Regions from separate parts of the Streptomyces sp. NPDC020489 genome, predicted to be linked through region 1. Evidence: riboswitches for the same ligand, from Rfam matches in the RefSeq annotation. Region 1 holds a riboswitch; the other holds the start of a gene.

Region 1 (7,167 bases):
CCGCCACCCGCGCGGTGCACAAGGTGGCGGCCATCGTCAGGTAGCCGCCGGTCAGCGCCTTGCCCACACACATCACGTCCGGTGTCACCGCCGCGTGCCCCGCCGCGAACAGCGCGCCGGTCCGGCCGAAGCCGGTCGCGATCTCGTCGAACACCAGCAGCACGTCATGGGCGTCGCACGCCTCGCGCAGCACCCGCAGATACGCGGGGGAGTGGAACCGCATGCCCCCCGCGCCCTGCACCACCGGCTCCACGATCACCGCGGCCAGCTCGTCGGCGTGCCGGGCGATCGCCGAGCGCAGCTCCTCGGCGTAGGACTCCTCGTACGCGGCCGGAGGGGCTCCCACGAACACCTGGCGCGGCAGGACCCCGCTCCACAGTTCGTGCATCCCGCCCTCGGGGTCGCACACCGACATCGGCTGCCAGGTGTCACCGTGGTAGCCGCCGCGCCAGGTGAGCAGGCGCCGCTTCCCGCCGCGGCCCAGCGAGCGCCAGTACTGGAGGCACATCTTCACCGCGACCTCGACCGACACCGAGCCGGAGTCGGCGAGGAAGACATGCTCCAGACCCTCGGGCGACATGTCGACAAGGAGCTTCGCGAGCCGTACGGCGGGCTCGTGGGTGAGCCCGCCGAACATCACGTGACTCATCCGCCCGAGCTGCTCGCGCGCGGCCTCGTTCAGCACCGGGTGGTTGTAGCCGTGGATCGCCGACCACCAGGACGACATGCCGTCGACCAGCTCACCCGAGCCGTCGGCCATCCGCAGCCGCACCCCGCTCGCCGACTCCACGACGAGCGGTTCGGCACGTCCCGGCATCGGACCGTAGGGATGCCACACATGCCGCCGGTCCAGCTCCAGCAGTTCCGGGACGGACAGGTCAGGCATTGGGCGCGAGATCCGTTCCGGCACCACGACGGCGTACGGCGACCAGGTCCGGACGGGGTTCGTTGGCCGCCGGCTCCGGAGCCGCACCGCACACCGACCCGCACCCGGCACTCCCGTGCGACCCGCACCCGGCACTCTCCGTGCCCCCGTGCGACCCGCACCCGGCACCCTCCGCGCTCCCGTGCGACCCGCAGCCGCCCGCGGCGGCGGCCACGTCGGCCCGGTGCTCGGGCAGCGTGACCTCGCCCGCGCCCTCCACCTCGAAGCCGGCGTCCGCGATCATCTCCAGGTCGGCCTTGCCGGCCTGGCCCTCGCTGGTGAGGTAGTCACCGAGGAAGATCGAGTTGGCCAGGTTCAGGGCGAGGGGCTGCATCGTGCGCAGATGCACCTCGCGGCCGCCCGCGATCCGCACCTCGACGTCCGGGCAGACGAACCGGACCATCGCCAGGATGCGCAGACAGCGCTGCGGGGTGAGGTTCCACTCCTTGGCCAGCGGGGTGCCCTCGAAGGGGATCAGGAAGTTGACCGGCACCGAGTCCGGGTCCAGCTCGCGCAGCGAGAAGACCACGTCGACCAGGTCCTCGTCCGTCTCGCCCATTCCGGCGATGAGACCCGAGCACGCCGACAGACCGGCGGCGTGCGCCTTCTGCACGGTGTCCACGCGGTCCGCGTAGGTGTGCGTCGTGGTGATCTCGCCGTACGTCGCCTCGGAGGTGTTGAGGTTGTGGTTGTAGGCGTCGGCGCCCGCCTCGCGCAGGCGCTCGGCCTGGCCGTCGGAGAGCAGTCCGAGGCAGGCGCAGACCTCGACGTCCTCGTTCTGGTCCTTGATCGCCCTGATGGTGTCGGAGACCCGGTCCACGTCCCGGTCCGTCGGCCCGCGGCCGCTGGCCACCAGGCAGACCCGCTTGGCGCCGCCCGCGAGCCCGGCCGCAGCGGCCTTGGAGGCCTCGTCCGGTTTCAGCCAGGTGTACTTCAGGATGCCGGCGGTCGAGCCCAGCCGCTGCGAGCAGTAGGAGCAGTCCTCGGGGCACAAGCCGGACTTGAGGTTGACGAGGTAATTCAGTTTCACCCGTCGGCCGAACCAGTGCCGGCGCACCTTTCCGGCCGCGGCCACCACATCGAGCAGGTCGTCGTCGGAGGTGGCGAGGACGGCGAGAGCTTCCTCGCGGGTCGGCAGCTCGCGCCGAAGCCCCTTGTCCACCAGCGTGTTCAGCAGGTCCATGAAAACTGATCCTGTCCTAAGGAGCCGTCTTGGGCCAAGGAGAGTTCACACAACAGCGGCCATTCGCTGTGTGGGTATTGCCACACAGTGGGGGGCTGCCTGTCCCACTAGTGTCTGTTCGCTGCCTACAAAACCTCCGGAGGACCCATGGCGTTCGGCTGGATCGACGAGCAGGCGCGGCTGCGCCACCGCGCCGGACTCGTACGCACCCTGCGCCCCCGCCCCGCCGACTCGCCGCTGCTGGACCTCGCGAGCAACGACTACCTGGGGCTCGCCCGCCATCCGGAGGTCACCGAGGGCGCCGCCCGGGCCGCCCGGACCTGGGGCGCGGGCTCCACCGGTTCTCGACTCGTCACCGGCACGACCGAGCTCCACACTGAACTGGAACGCGAGCTGGCCGAATACTGCGGGTTCGAGGCGGCCCTGGTCTTCTCCTCCGGGTACGCCGCCAACCTCGCCGCGGTGACCGCGCTGGCCCCGCACGGCTCACTGATCGTCTCCGACGCCGGCAACCACGCCTCGCTCATCGACGGCTGCCGACTGGCACGCGGCACCACCCAGGTCGTCGGGCACGCCGACCCGGAAGCCGTGCGCAAGGCGCTGCAGACGCACGACGGACCGGCCGTCGTCGTCTCCGACACGGTCTTCTCGGTCGACGGCGACGCCGCCCCGCTGGCCGCGCTCGCCGAGGCGTGCCGGGAGCACGGCGCGGGCCTGGTCGTCGACGACGCCCATGGCCTCGGCGTGCTCGGCACAGGCGGCCGGGGCGCCCCGCACGCGGCGGGACTCGCGGGCGCCGAGGACGTCGTGGTAACCGTCACGCTGTCCAAGTCGCTCGGCAGCCAGGGCGGCGCCGTGCTCGGCCCCGCCCGGGTGATCGACCACTTGGTCAACGCGGCCCGGACCTTCATCTTCGACACCGGCCTCGCCCCCGCCGCGGCGGGGGCGGCTCTGGCGGCCCTGCGGCTGCTGCGCCGCGAGCCGGAGCGCGCGGCGCGGGCCCGCGAGGTGGCCGCCGAGCTGCACGCACGGCTGACCGCCGCGGGTCACGAGGCGGTACGCCCGGACGCCGCGGTCGTCTCCGTGCGCGCGCCGTCCCCGGAGGAGGCCGTGCAGTGGGCGGCGGACTGCCGTGCGGTGGGACTGTCCGTCGGTTGCTTCCGTCCTCCTTCCGTCCCCGACGGCATCTCACGGCTCAGGCTGACCGCCCGCGCGGACCTCTCCGCGGCGCAGATCGAACGCGCTGTACGTGTGATCGGCGAGACGCGACCATGAGTCGGCGTGACACGGCCGTGTACTCGACGACGGGGATCAGAACGCGGCCGTGAACCCCGCCCAGCTCTCGGGGGAGAAGAGCAGCGCGGGTCCGGACGGGTCCTTGGAGTCGCGTACGGCGAGCAGTCCGGCCGCTGGACCGGTGCCTGGCCGAGCCGTCTCCACGCAGTTGTTGGCTCCGGTGCTGTAGCTGCTGCGCAGCCATCGCACGCCGTGCAGGTCGGTACTGGAAGGAACGTTCCGAGGCATTGCGGACATGGTGCCTCCTTACGCGCCGTCTGCTATCCCGGCGATGTAATCCAACGAGTCCTCGGGCGAAAGGGCGTGGATCTGAAGGGTGTTGAAGGCCTCGGTATAGGCCTGGAGGTCTTCTTTCCGCTCGAGGTAGAGGCTACTCGTCAAGTGGTCGAGAACAACGACATCCAGATCAGATTTGCTCGAAAAGGAGAAGATTACGAAAGGCCCGGTGATGCCGATGTGCGCTCCCGCGGCGAACGGCAGGACCTGAAGCCTCACTTGGGGCAGCCGGGCCGCGTCGATGAGCCGGTGCAGTTGCCGCGCCATGACCTCGGGGCCGCCGATGTCCCGGCGCAGCACCGCCTCGTCGAGCACCGCGCTCAGCTCCAGCGGCGGCTCTGCCCGAAGGACGTCCTGCCTGGCCAGTCGCACCTCGACCAGCGCGTCCAGCCGTTCGTCCGGGTCGACGTCGAGGCCGCCCACCGCGGCCCGCGTCACCGCGCGCGCGTACTCGGGTGTCTGCAGCAGCCCCGGCACCACGGAGGTCTCCAGGGTGCGCATCGCGCTCGCCTGGGACTCCAGACTGATGAAATCGCGGTAGGTCGGCGGCAGTACCCCGCGGTACTGGTGCCACCAGTGGTGCCGTCCGCCGCCCTCGTCGGACCCCGCCAACACCAGCAGCAACTCCCGGAGTTGAGCGTCCTGCACCTCGTAGGCGTCCAGCAGTAACCGCACATCGGCCGGTTTCACCCCGCTCGCGCCGGTCTCGATCCGGCTCACCTTCGACTGGTGCCAGCCCACCAGCCGGGCCGCCTCACCACTGGTGAGCCCGGCGCCGGTGCGCAAGGCACGCAGTTCGGCGCCCAGTTTCCGGCGGCGTACCGCGGGACCGTGCTGCATGGGCTACTCCCTACTCCTTCCGGGCCGCCCACATACGGTTTTCCGTCGGAGAGTTCACCGCATCGAGCGACAGATATATGCATATCTTGGTGGATCGGCACCGTGACCGGCCCGGTGATGGCAGTCTGGCGATGAAGCACCAGTCCGGGACCGTACTCGACCCATCCGCTCCGTGTCGGACCAGGTCCCGTGGGAAAGGGACGGCGTCGTCATGGCAGACCATCTGGAAGCATCCGTCACTCTGCCGAGCGATCCCGCCTCGGTCTCCGCGGCTCGCACATACGTCATCGGCACCCTGGCGGAATGGGGTCTGCCGGCCGACACCGAGGTGGCCGAGGCGATCCGGCTCATCGTCTCCGAACTCACCACCAACGCCGTACAGCACACGTTCGGGCAGTCCCCCACCTTCACGGTGGACCTCCAGCTCGACCGCGACGAACACCTGCGTATCGGGGTCACCGACAGCCACCCCCGCTTCCCCAGACGGCTGCCGGCCGCGGTCCAGCAGGACAACGGCCGCGGCATGGTCATCATCCGCTGGCTGACCGCGGAGTGCGGCGGCAAGCTGAGAGTCCGGCCCACCCGCGAGGGGGGCAAGACCGTCTCCATCGAACTCCCGTGGGTGGTCCCGGCCGAGCCGGTCTCCGCGGGCCAGCAGGAGCCGTGAAAGAGGGCGCCCCGAGTCCTCGGAGGCGCCCTTCAGGGGCCCGTCGACGACCCGCGCGGGTGACGGCGGGTCAGGTCGCCGTCACCCGCACGGGGTGGGTCACTTGACCCGGCCGTACCAGACGCTCTTGGTCCAGATCTTCTGAAGCTTCACGACCTCCCCACTCTTCGGGGAGTGCCAGATCTTGCCCTTACCGGCGTAGATGCCGACGTGGTACACGCTGGAGCCGGAGTGGAAGAACACGAGGTCTCCGGCCTTGCGGTTCCCCGCGGAGATGTGGCGGGTCTTGTTGTACTGCTGTGCCGCCGTCCGGGGCAGCTTCTTGCCGGCCTTCTTGAACGAGTACAGCGTGAGCCCGGAGCAGTCGAACCGGTGCGGTCCCGCGGCGCCGTACTTGTACGGGGAGCCTTTCTTGGAAGCCGCCACCTGAAGTGCCTTCGTCGACGATGTGGCCGCCTCGGCGTCGGAGGCGACGCCCGGGACCACGATCGAGCCGCCCACGGCGGCGATGGTGAGAGCCGAAGCCGTACCGGCCCGGACCATGAGCGACGGGACACGATTGAGCGCAGACATGCGCAACCCTTCGTCAGCCGCCTGTGAAGGATGACCTGTCGGATTCGGGCTGGCGAAGTTGCCCGGCCGCTGACGCGGCTTCACCCCAAGGGCTGCTCAGGTCCGGTCATGGCTTGACCGTCCCGGCGACCCGTCGTGCTTGGGTCCTCCACTCCTGCCGATCCACTCCTGTCGACCGGTCATCCAGGCGGCGGCAGGACTCGGCGTCCGCCCGGATCGCCCCGCCGCTGCGGCGGGGTCTTGTCGTCAGTCAGGGATCTTCACGCACTCCACGCCGAAAAACCCAATGGAATCGGGGATTTGTGGCGTTACTCACCACTCACCCGTTCGGGTGGACACTCGTCTGTTCGAGGGAGCGTCCAGGGGGTCACGGCCCCCCGGACCAGCATCGAAGGTCCTCGTTCCGGGCTCCGGCTACGCGCGTTGCGCAACCTGAACGGCCCTGTCCGAGGAGGGGCGTCTACTCCAAAAGGGGGTACGTCTTTCGGTCCGTTTCAAGACCGGTCCGGGCGCCGCGACAAGGAGCGGGACGTCCGGACCGGCCACGGTCGCGGTCGCGTCAACTGTCGGAGGGGGGCGGCACGGTGACCCGGGCCGTGCGCCGCTCCCCGTCGAGCACCCGCAGCGCCCGAGCGAGGGTCGGGGCGTGCAGCTCGGTCTCGCCGCGCTGGTGCATGGTCACCAGCGCGTCACGCAGCTCGGCGGCCTTCGTCACCAGCGCCTGAGCGGCCCGCAGTCCACGGTAGGTGTCCCCGTCGTGCGCCGGGTTGATCCGGCCGAGCAGGTCGACCGCGTCGAGGTAACGGTCGATCAACTCGCCCTCGGCGCGCGTCAGTGCGGGCAGCGGAGGGAGTTCCGGTGGCAGCATCGCCCGCTCACCGGTCGCCGGGAGCGGGGCGGGAGGCCTTGCGGCTGGGGATGATCCGGTCCACCAGGCCGTACTCCAGGGCCTCCTGGGCGTCGAGGACCTTGTCCCGCTCGATGTCGGCGGCGACCTGTTCGGGGGTGCGGCCGGTGTGCCGTACGAGCAGCTCCTCCAGACGGGCCCGGACGCGCCCCAACTCCGCCGCCTGGATGGCGAGATCGCTCGCCTGTCCCTCCACGGGCTGCGGCAGGGAGGGTTGGTGGATCACCATGCGGGCACCCGGCAGCGCGAACCGCTTGCCGGGGGTGCCGGCCGCCAGCAGCACCGCCGCCGAGGAGCCCGCCTGCCCGAGGCAGATCGTCTCCACGTCGCAACTGACGAATCGCATCGTGTCGTAGATCGCCGACATGGCGCTGAACGAGCCGCCGGGGGAGTTGATGTAGAGGGAGATGTCCCGGTCGGGGTCCTGGTGCTCGAGGTGCATGAACTGGGCCATCACATCGTTCGCCGACGTGTCGTCGACCTGCGTCCCGAGGAAGACG
Region 2 (7,167 bases), on a different contig from region 1:
CGGCGGTCGTCGTCGTCCACGCGCCAGATGCGGAAGGACAGGGCGTACATCTCGGGCCTGAGGTCGGCGGGGAAGCGTTCGAGCACGCCGACGGCCGCTGTCCGCAGATGGTCGAGGAAGGTCTCCGGCAGGTCCGTCACCCCGGGAGCATCCCATCCGCTACGACCGGTAGCGGCCCAGGGTCCGCAGGCCGGGCAGGGCCCGGTCGTGGAAGTCGAACAGCGCCAGGTTCTCCCAGGCGTTGCCCGAGCCCGGGTCCTGCGGGTCCCAGCCGCTGCCGGCGCGGTAGGTCCAGGCGCCCTCCCAGTAGCAGTAGCCGAGACCCTGTCCGTCGGGGACGCCCGCGGTGAGGTCGGCGACCGTGCGCAGCCAGGCGGCCTGGCCCTCGGGGGTGGCGGGGAAACCGGGGGTGAGCTGCGCGGGGCTGTTCAGGATGTCGTTGACGTCGTCCTCGCTGCCGAGCGTGAAGGGGTACGCGGTCTCGGCGATGACGACCGGCTTGCCGTAACGGGCGGTGAGATCGGCGAGGTTGGCGGCGGCGGTCTGCGGAGTGCCGTGCCAGAAGGGGTAGTACGACTGGGCGATGACGTCGAAGTCGACGCCGTGGGACACCACGTTGTCGAACCACCAGCGGGACGTGCCGTTGTCGCCGCCCGAGGCGATGTGCAGCAGGGTGCGTACGCGGGGCGTGGTGTCGCGGGCGGCGCTCAGGCCCGCCTTGAGCAGGGCGGTGAGGTTGCCCCAACCGCCGCTGTCGCCACCCCAGTTCTTGCCCTCGGGCCAGAGCATGCCGCCGTTGATCTCGTTGCCGACCTGGACGAGGTCGGCGGGCGTGCCCTGCCGGCGCAGCGCTCCGAGGACGTCGGCGGTGTGGTCGTACACGGCCCGGGTGAGCCCGGCGACGTCCAGATCCGCCCACGCGGCCGGCTTGGTCTGGTGCGCCGGGTCGGCCCAGGTGTCGGAGTAGTGGAAGTCGACCCAGATGCCGATACCGGCCCGGCGCAGGCGGCGGGCCAGCGGCAGCACGCGCGCCTTGGTGTTGTAGCCGTCGGCGGGGTTCACCCAGACCTTCAGCCGGGCATGGGTGACGCCGGCGCGGGCGAGGAGACGGACCGGGTCCTCGCGGCGGCCGTCGGCCGTGCGGTACACGGCGCCGTGGTCCTCGTTCTTGGGCAGCGAGGAGATGTCCATGGCGCGGATCTCCAGGCGCCTGCGCCCACGTGAGGTGTCGGCGGCCGCGGGCGTGGCCCCCAGCACGGGCACGGCGAGCGCGGCGGCTCCGGCGGCGGTGAGAACACTGCGTCTGCGCATCTCTCGGGTCCCTTCGGCGGACGGTCACGGAGAAGATCGGCGCCGGATGCGCCTGTGAGCGTGCACAGTCGAGACCGTCGCTGATGTTCTGAGCTCCCAGTAAGTAACCCCACAACCTCTGTGCTGACAAGAGGTTACGCGCTCTTCGTTCTGTGCACGATCACAGTTACATCAGCACAGTCACCTGTGCGCAGCGACGCGCGGAACCGGAGCGGCGGTCAACGCATGTGAAGGCTGCGCCCGTCCGGTTCGCGTCGAGTCGGCAGGGGTTTCCATCCGTATTCTCTGATCATGGCCGCACCCACCGCATATGCACTCATCGCCACTGACCTGGACGGGACCCTGCTCCGGGGCGACGACACGCTCTCCGACCGGTCGCTCGCCGCGCTCGCCCGGGTGGCGGAGGCCGGGGCCCGGCATCTGGTGGTGACCGGCCGTCCGGCCCCGAGGGTGCGGCCGCTCCTGGACGACCTGGGCAGCACCGGGCTCGCGGTGTGCGGGCAGGGCGCGCAGGTCTACGACGCCGGCGCGGACCGTCTGCTCTGGTCGGTCACCCTGGACCGGGAGTTGGCCGAGACCGCGCTCGGCAAGATCGAGGCCGAGGTGGGGCAGGTGTACGCCGCCGTCGACCAGGACGGGGTGCACGGGCTCACCCTCATCGAGCCCGGCTATCTGATGCCGCACCCGACCCTGCCCGCCGTGCGGGTGGCGCGCCGCGACGACCTGTGGTGCGAGCCGATCAGCAAGGTGCTGCTGCGCCATCCGTCGCTGTCCGACGACGAGTTGGCGGCGACGGCGCGCACCGTCGTCGGTTCCCTCGCGACCGTGACGATGTCGGGCCCCGGCACCGTCGAACTCCAGCCATGCGGCGTCACCAAGGCGACGGGCCTGGCGATGGCCGCCGGACACCTCGGCCTCGGCCCCGAACGGACCGTCGCCTTCGGGGACATGCCCAACGACATCCCCATGTTCGACTGGGCGGCCCACGGGGTCGCGATGGCCAACGCCCACCCCGAACTCAAGGCCGTGGCCGACGAGGTGACCTTGTCGAACGAGGACGACGGCATCGCCGTCGTCCTCGAAAGACTCTTCCCCGCCGCGTTCTAGTAAGCACCCCACACGTTGTCGATCGACCCGTACCGCTGCGCCGCGTAGTTGCAGGCGGCGGTGATGTTGGCGACCGGGTCGTAGGGGTCCCACGAGGTGTTCGCCACGTGGTACGCCTGGAACGTCGGGTCGATGACCTGGAGCAGGCCCTTGGACGGGGTGCCCGCGGCGGCGTTGGAGTCCCAGTTGTTGATGGCGTACGGGTTGCCCGAGGACTCGCGGATGATGTTGCGGTAGATGCCGTTGTAGCTGCCGGGAATGCCGTTCTGGGCCATGACCTGGAGCGAGGCGCGGATCCAGCCGTCGAGGGTGTTGGAGTAGCCGAGCGAGGTCGCGGTGGACACCGTCGGGGTGGCCGCGGAGGCGCTGGTGGCGCCGACGAGCGGAAGGGCGAGCAGGGCTATGCCGGTACCGGCGATGGCGAGCTTGCGGGGCAGACGCATGACGAATTTCCTCTCCGGCGCCTACGAGGTGAGCTGTCGGGTTCGGGCGGGAGCTGCCCGGCCATGCCGGAGAAGGCATGGCTACACCCCGAGCCGTGCCGGATCGCCCTGAGACGTCCGGATTCGGCGACTTACCTGGGTCCCCCGCTCCTGCCGTACGTGTTTCGTTGAGTGAGCGGTATCGGGCGGCGGCAGGATTAGGCGTCCGCCCGGGCCCGGAACGTATGCGAGGGCACATGTCCGGAACAAGTACCGAATTCACAGATCACACTTGTTGACCTTGGTGCGCGGTTTGTCGCCCGTGGAATTCCAAGGGAGTCGGGTGGGCGGACGTGAGTCAACTCACTGGTGAGCGCAAGAGCGGCATATCGGGCAAGGATGCCCAACTGGCAGTTATCCGGCGGCTCGTGGGGTTCGCTACCGGAGCGGGTCCGCAGCGTGCTCGGACCGCGGGTCCACGCCTGCTCGGACTCGTCGAAGGCGGTGCCCGAGGACGCCTCGCGGCGGGCGGGCGGCGTACGGATGCGCGGGCCCATCGGGGTGACCGCAGTGGACGGGGTGCGTAGTGCGGCTCGGCCCCTGGGTCGCCGCCGTCACGGCCGGGCCCGCGGGCGTCGGGATCGCGCCGTTGACGCCGAAGCGGGCATACGTTCGGCGATCGGGGTGAGGTGGACCAGGGGGGCCGTGCGCGGCGCGGACGGGTGCGGCCGGCCCTGTGCGTCGCCGCCACCGTGGCTCACAGCGGCATGCGCATGTCACCCAGGCGAGGGCGGCTCGCGTGCCCAGGATCGAGAACCGTTCCCCGTATCTCCAGGCCGGAGCGGGTGTGCAGGCCCTCGGGGCCGACCGAAGGAGGCGGTGTCGTGCTCGGGCGGCGGCCCTCCGGCGGGGGTCCACATCGATGGCCGTTCGCGACACGCTGTGCCGCTTTCGTCCAAGTCTTTAGATATCCGCTCTTTTCAGGTGATCGGAAACATAGCGGTCGTGGTCCCATACCGCCCGTGCTGCTCGGGTGGGTGGCATCGGTGATCGAAAGGTGACCGGATACGCTGACTTGAGTGATGGCAGCGACCTATCGACAAACCGCGTAATCGCCAGTAGACACCAGCAGACAGGAGACCCCTCGTGACCGTCGTCGGGCCGTTCGGGCTGAGCGTGCGGGACCAGGCTCTGGAAGCCGATGTCCAGGCCGGGTTGGCGGCCGTCGAGGAGGGTTTGCTCGAAGCCACCAAGAGCGAGGTCCCCTTCATCACGGAGGCCGCGCAGCACCTCGTCCGGGCGGGCGGAAAGCGCTTCCGCCCGTTGCTGGTGATGCTCGCCGCCCAGTTCGGTGACCGCCACGCCCCCGGGATCGTGCCGTCGGCCGTGGTGGTGGAGCTGACCCACCTGGCGACGCTGTACCACGACGACGTGATGGACGAGGCGGCCGTACGGCGCGGGGTCGACAGCGCGAACACCCGCTGGGGCAACTCGGTCGCCGTCCTCACCGGCGACTTCCTGTTCGCCCGCGCCTCCCACATCCTGGCCGACCTCGGTCCGGAGGCCGTCCGGGTCCAGGCCGAGGCGTTCGAGCGGCTGGTCACCGGGCAGATCCTGGAGACCGCCGGACCGGTGGACGGCCGGGACCCGGTCGAGCACTACCTGGACGTGCTCGGCGGCAAGACCGGCTCGCTGGTCGCGGTCTCCTGCCGCTTCGGCGCGATGATGTCGGGCGCCGACGAGACGGTGGTCGACGTCCTCACGCAGTACGGCGAGCGTCTCGGCGTCGCCTTCCAGCTCGCCGACGACGTGCTCGACATCGCCTCCGACTCCCACGAGTCCGGCAAGACCCCGGGGACGGACCTGCGCGAGGGCATCCCGACCATGCCGGTGCTGCGGCTGCGCGAGCGGGCGGCCCGGCTGGGGCTGGCGGAGGACATCGCGCTCTGCGAGCTGCTGGACTCCGACCTGACCGACGACGCACGCCACGCGCAGGCGCTGGCCGCGCTGCGGGCGCATCCCGCGCTGGAGCAGGCGCGGCGGGACACGGTGCGGTTCGCGGAGGAGGCGCGCGGGGCGCTGGCCCCGCTGCGGGAGTGCGACGCGAAGGCCGCGCTGATGGAGATGTGCGACGCGGTGGTGCATCGGGCGGGGTAGGGCCTGCCGGATTGTTGTCTGCCGCCTGCCGCCTGCCGCCTGCCGCCTGCCGCCTGCCGCCTGCCGCCTGCCGCCTGCCGCCTGTGGCCCACCGCCTGCGGCCTACCGCCCTCCGCCTGTTGCCGTAGCAGTTCGCTGCCGTTCGCTGCCGAGCGTGGCGGCGTAGTACCCGGCGCGCCCGCGTCGAGCCGCACAGCGGCAACCGCCCCGCGAGCGTGGCGGCGTAGTACCCGCGCGCACCCCCGCAGTCCAGCCGCACAGCGGCCTCTGCGGCCCGGGTGAGCCGGAGCAGGGCGGGGCGAGGTGCCCGGCCCCGCACCCGACCCTCCCGCGTGATGCGCGTCATACCGTCGGTCTGCGCCCGGTCCGCGATCAGCCTCGTACCGAGGCCCCGGATGTCGTGGCCGACCGCGTTCCCCATCCACCGGGGTGCCAAGGGCACCGACGGCGGCGGCCCGTGTCCGACCCCTACGGGTCGGGGCAGGCGCCGCCTTGCCGTGTCATACCGCAGGTGTACGTGGAGTTGAGCCCGCGGGCTGACGTCTTTCCCTGGCCGATTTGGTCAGATGGACATCACGGAAAACACCACTCCTCACCGATTCGGGTGAGAATGGCGGCTACGGGGTGGTCGTGAGGCCATCCCCCTCGGGGGAGCCAGTAGTTGGAAGCCGCCGCCCAACACGGAGGTAGGGCACACATGGCACCGTACGGATCCGACGACAGCACGACGGCGGACGAGGCCGACGACCTGCGCGCCGGCCGGCGCAAGGCCGCGCGGTACGTCGTCCCGGTCGCGGTCGTGGGGGTGGCCGCGGCGACCATCGGGCTCGTCCCGGCGCTCGCCGACTCCGGCGACCCGGACCTGCCGAAGATCAGCGCACAGCAACTCATCGAGAAGATCGCCGCGTCCGACGTGGAGCGGCTGACCGGCACCGTGAGGATCAACACCGACCTGGGGCTGCCGGACCTCGGCGGACTGGAGAGCGGCCTGACCGGCGGTCGCGGCGGCTCGGGCGACGGCTCGTCGGCCGACCCGACGTCCAAGCTCCCCGAACTCGCCACCGGCTCCCACACCCTGCGCGTCGCCGCCGACGGCCCGGACCGGCAGAAGATCTCGCTGCTGGAGGACGCCGCCGAGTACAGCCTCATCCACGACGGCAAGGACGTCTGGGGCTACGACAGCGCCTCCAACGAGGTCTTCCACGCCACCGCCGACGAGGGCGACGGCAAGAAGGGCGGGCAGGGCAAGGAGCAGGAGCTGCCGGCCACGCCCAAGGAGCTCACCGAGGAGGCCTTGAAGGCGGTCGACGACACGACCTCCGTGACCGTCGACGGCACCGCGCAGGTCGCCGGCCGCGACGCCTACCGGCTCGTCATCAAGCCCAAGGACTCCGGGTCCACCGTCGGCCAGATCACCGTGGCCGTGGACGCGAGGACGGGGCTGCCGCTGAAGTTCACCCTGACCCCGGCGAGCGGCGGGGCCGCGGTGGTCGACGCGGGCTTCACACAGATCAGCTACGCCACGCCGGCCGCCTCCACCTTCGACTTCACGCCTCCCAAGGGCGCGAAGGTCACCGAGGAGGACGCCACCGACGCCGCCAAGGCGCCCGAGCACGCGGGCCGGCACTCCGGCGAGGACTTCGACCGGGACTTCGCCAAGGGCGCCGGCCCCGAGGGGCTCGACGTCATCGGCGAGGGCTGGAACTCCATCGCCGCCTTCGACACCGGCGGCCAGGGCATGCCGTCCGGTTCCGAGGCGGGCGGCGCGTTCGGCGGCTTCCTCGACTCCCTCGGTGACAAGGTCAGCGGCAAGTTCGGTGAGGGCACCGTCTTCAAGACCCGTCTGATCAACGCCCTGATCACCGACGACGGCAAGGTGTACGTCGGCGCGGTGACCAAGGACGCGCTGGTGAAGGCGGCGGACGAGGCCAGGTAACCGCCGTACGCGCACGACGAATCGAGGGAGCCGATGGACCAGCCGCCCGCCACGGAGTCACATCCGGAGGGCGACGGCGCGAGCGCCGACGCGGGTGACAGCGTCATCCACACGCGCGCGCTCACCAAGCGCTACCGCGGCGGGCAGCTCGCCGTCGACGGTCTCGACCTGACCGTCCCGGCGGGCAGCGTCTTCGGCTTCCTCGGTCCGAACGGCTCCGGCAAGACCACCACC

The links. Region 1 has a riboswitch for cyclic di-AMP ahead of ACH41F_RS30940 (NlpC/P60 family protein). Riboswitches for the same ligand answer to the same signal wherever they lie in the genome.
Region 2: another riboswitch for cyclic di-AMP. It lies ahead of ACH41F_RS33210 (transglycosylase SLT domain-containing protein); the one in region 1 lies ahead of ACH41F_RS30940 (NlpC/P60 family protein).

Annotation. Positions count from the first base shown of each region.
Region 1 covers NZ_JBIRUZ010000013.1:138,587-145,753, reverse strand. Annotated here, with positions in the region: gene ACH41F_RS30970 (adenosylmethionine--8-amino-7-oxononanoate transaminase) at 1-886, opposite strand, end outside; gene bioB (biotin synthase BioB) at 879-2,108, opposite strand; gene ACH41F_RS30960 (aminotransferase class I/II-fold pyridoxal phosphate-dependent enzyme) at 2,256-3,383, shown strand; gene ACH41F_RS30955 (DUF397 domain-containing protein) at 3,420-3,641, opposite strand; gene ACH41F_RS30950 (Scr1 family TA system antitoxin-like transcriptional regulator) at 3,651-4,520, opposite strand; gene ACH41F_RS30945 (ATP-binding protein) at 4,732-5,187, shown strand; gene ACH41F_RS30940 (NlpC/P60 family protein) at 5,287-5,760, opposite strand; cyclic di-AMP (ydaO/yuaA leader) riboswitch at 5,764-5,976, opposite strand; gene ACH41F_RS30935 (hypothetical protein) at 6,320-6,628, opposite strand; gene ACH41F_RS30930 (ATP-dependent Clp protease proteolytic subunit) at 6,636-7,167, opposite strand, start outside.
Region 2 covers NZ_JBIRUZ010000015.1:57,450-64,616, reverse strand. Annotated here, with positions in the region: gene ACH41F_RS33225 (hypothetical protein) at 1-140, opposite strand, end outside; gene ACH41F_RS33220 (arabinogalactan endo-beta-1,4-galactanase) at 160-1,311, opposite strand; gene ACH41F_RS33215 (Cof-type HAD-IIB family hydrolase) at 1,603-2,418, shown strand; gene ACH41F_RS33210 (transglycosylase SLT domain-containing protein) at 2,415-2,861, opposite strand; cyclic di-AMP (ydaO/yuaA leader) riboswitch at 2,865-3,049, opposite strand; gene ACH41F_RS33205 (polyprenyl synthetase family protein) at 3,987-4,997, shown strand; gene ACH41F_RS33200 (DUF2092 domain-containing protein) at 5,695-6,933, shown strand; gene ACH41F_RS33195 (ATP-binding cassette domain-containing protein) at 6,967-7,167, shown strand, end outside.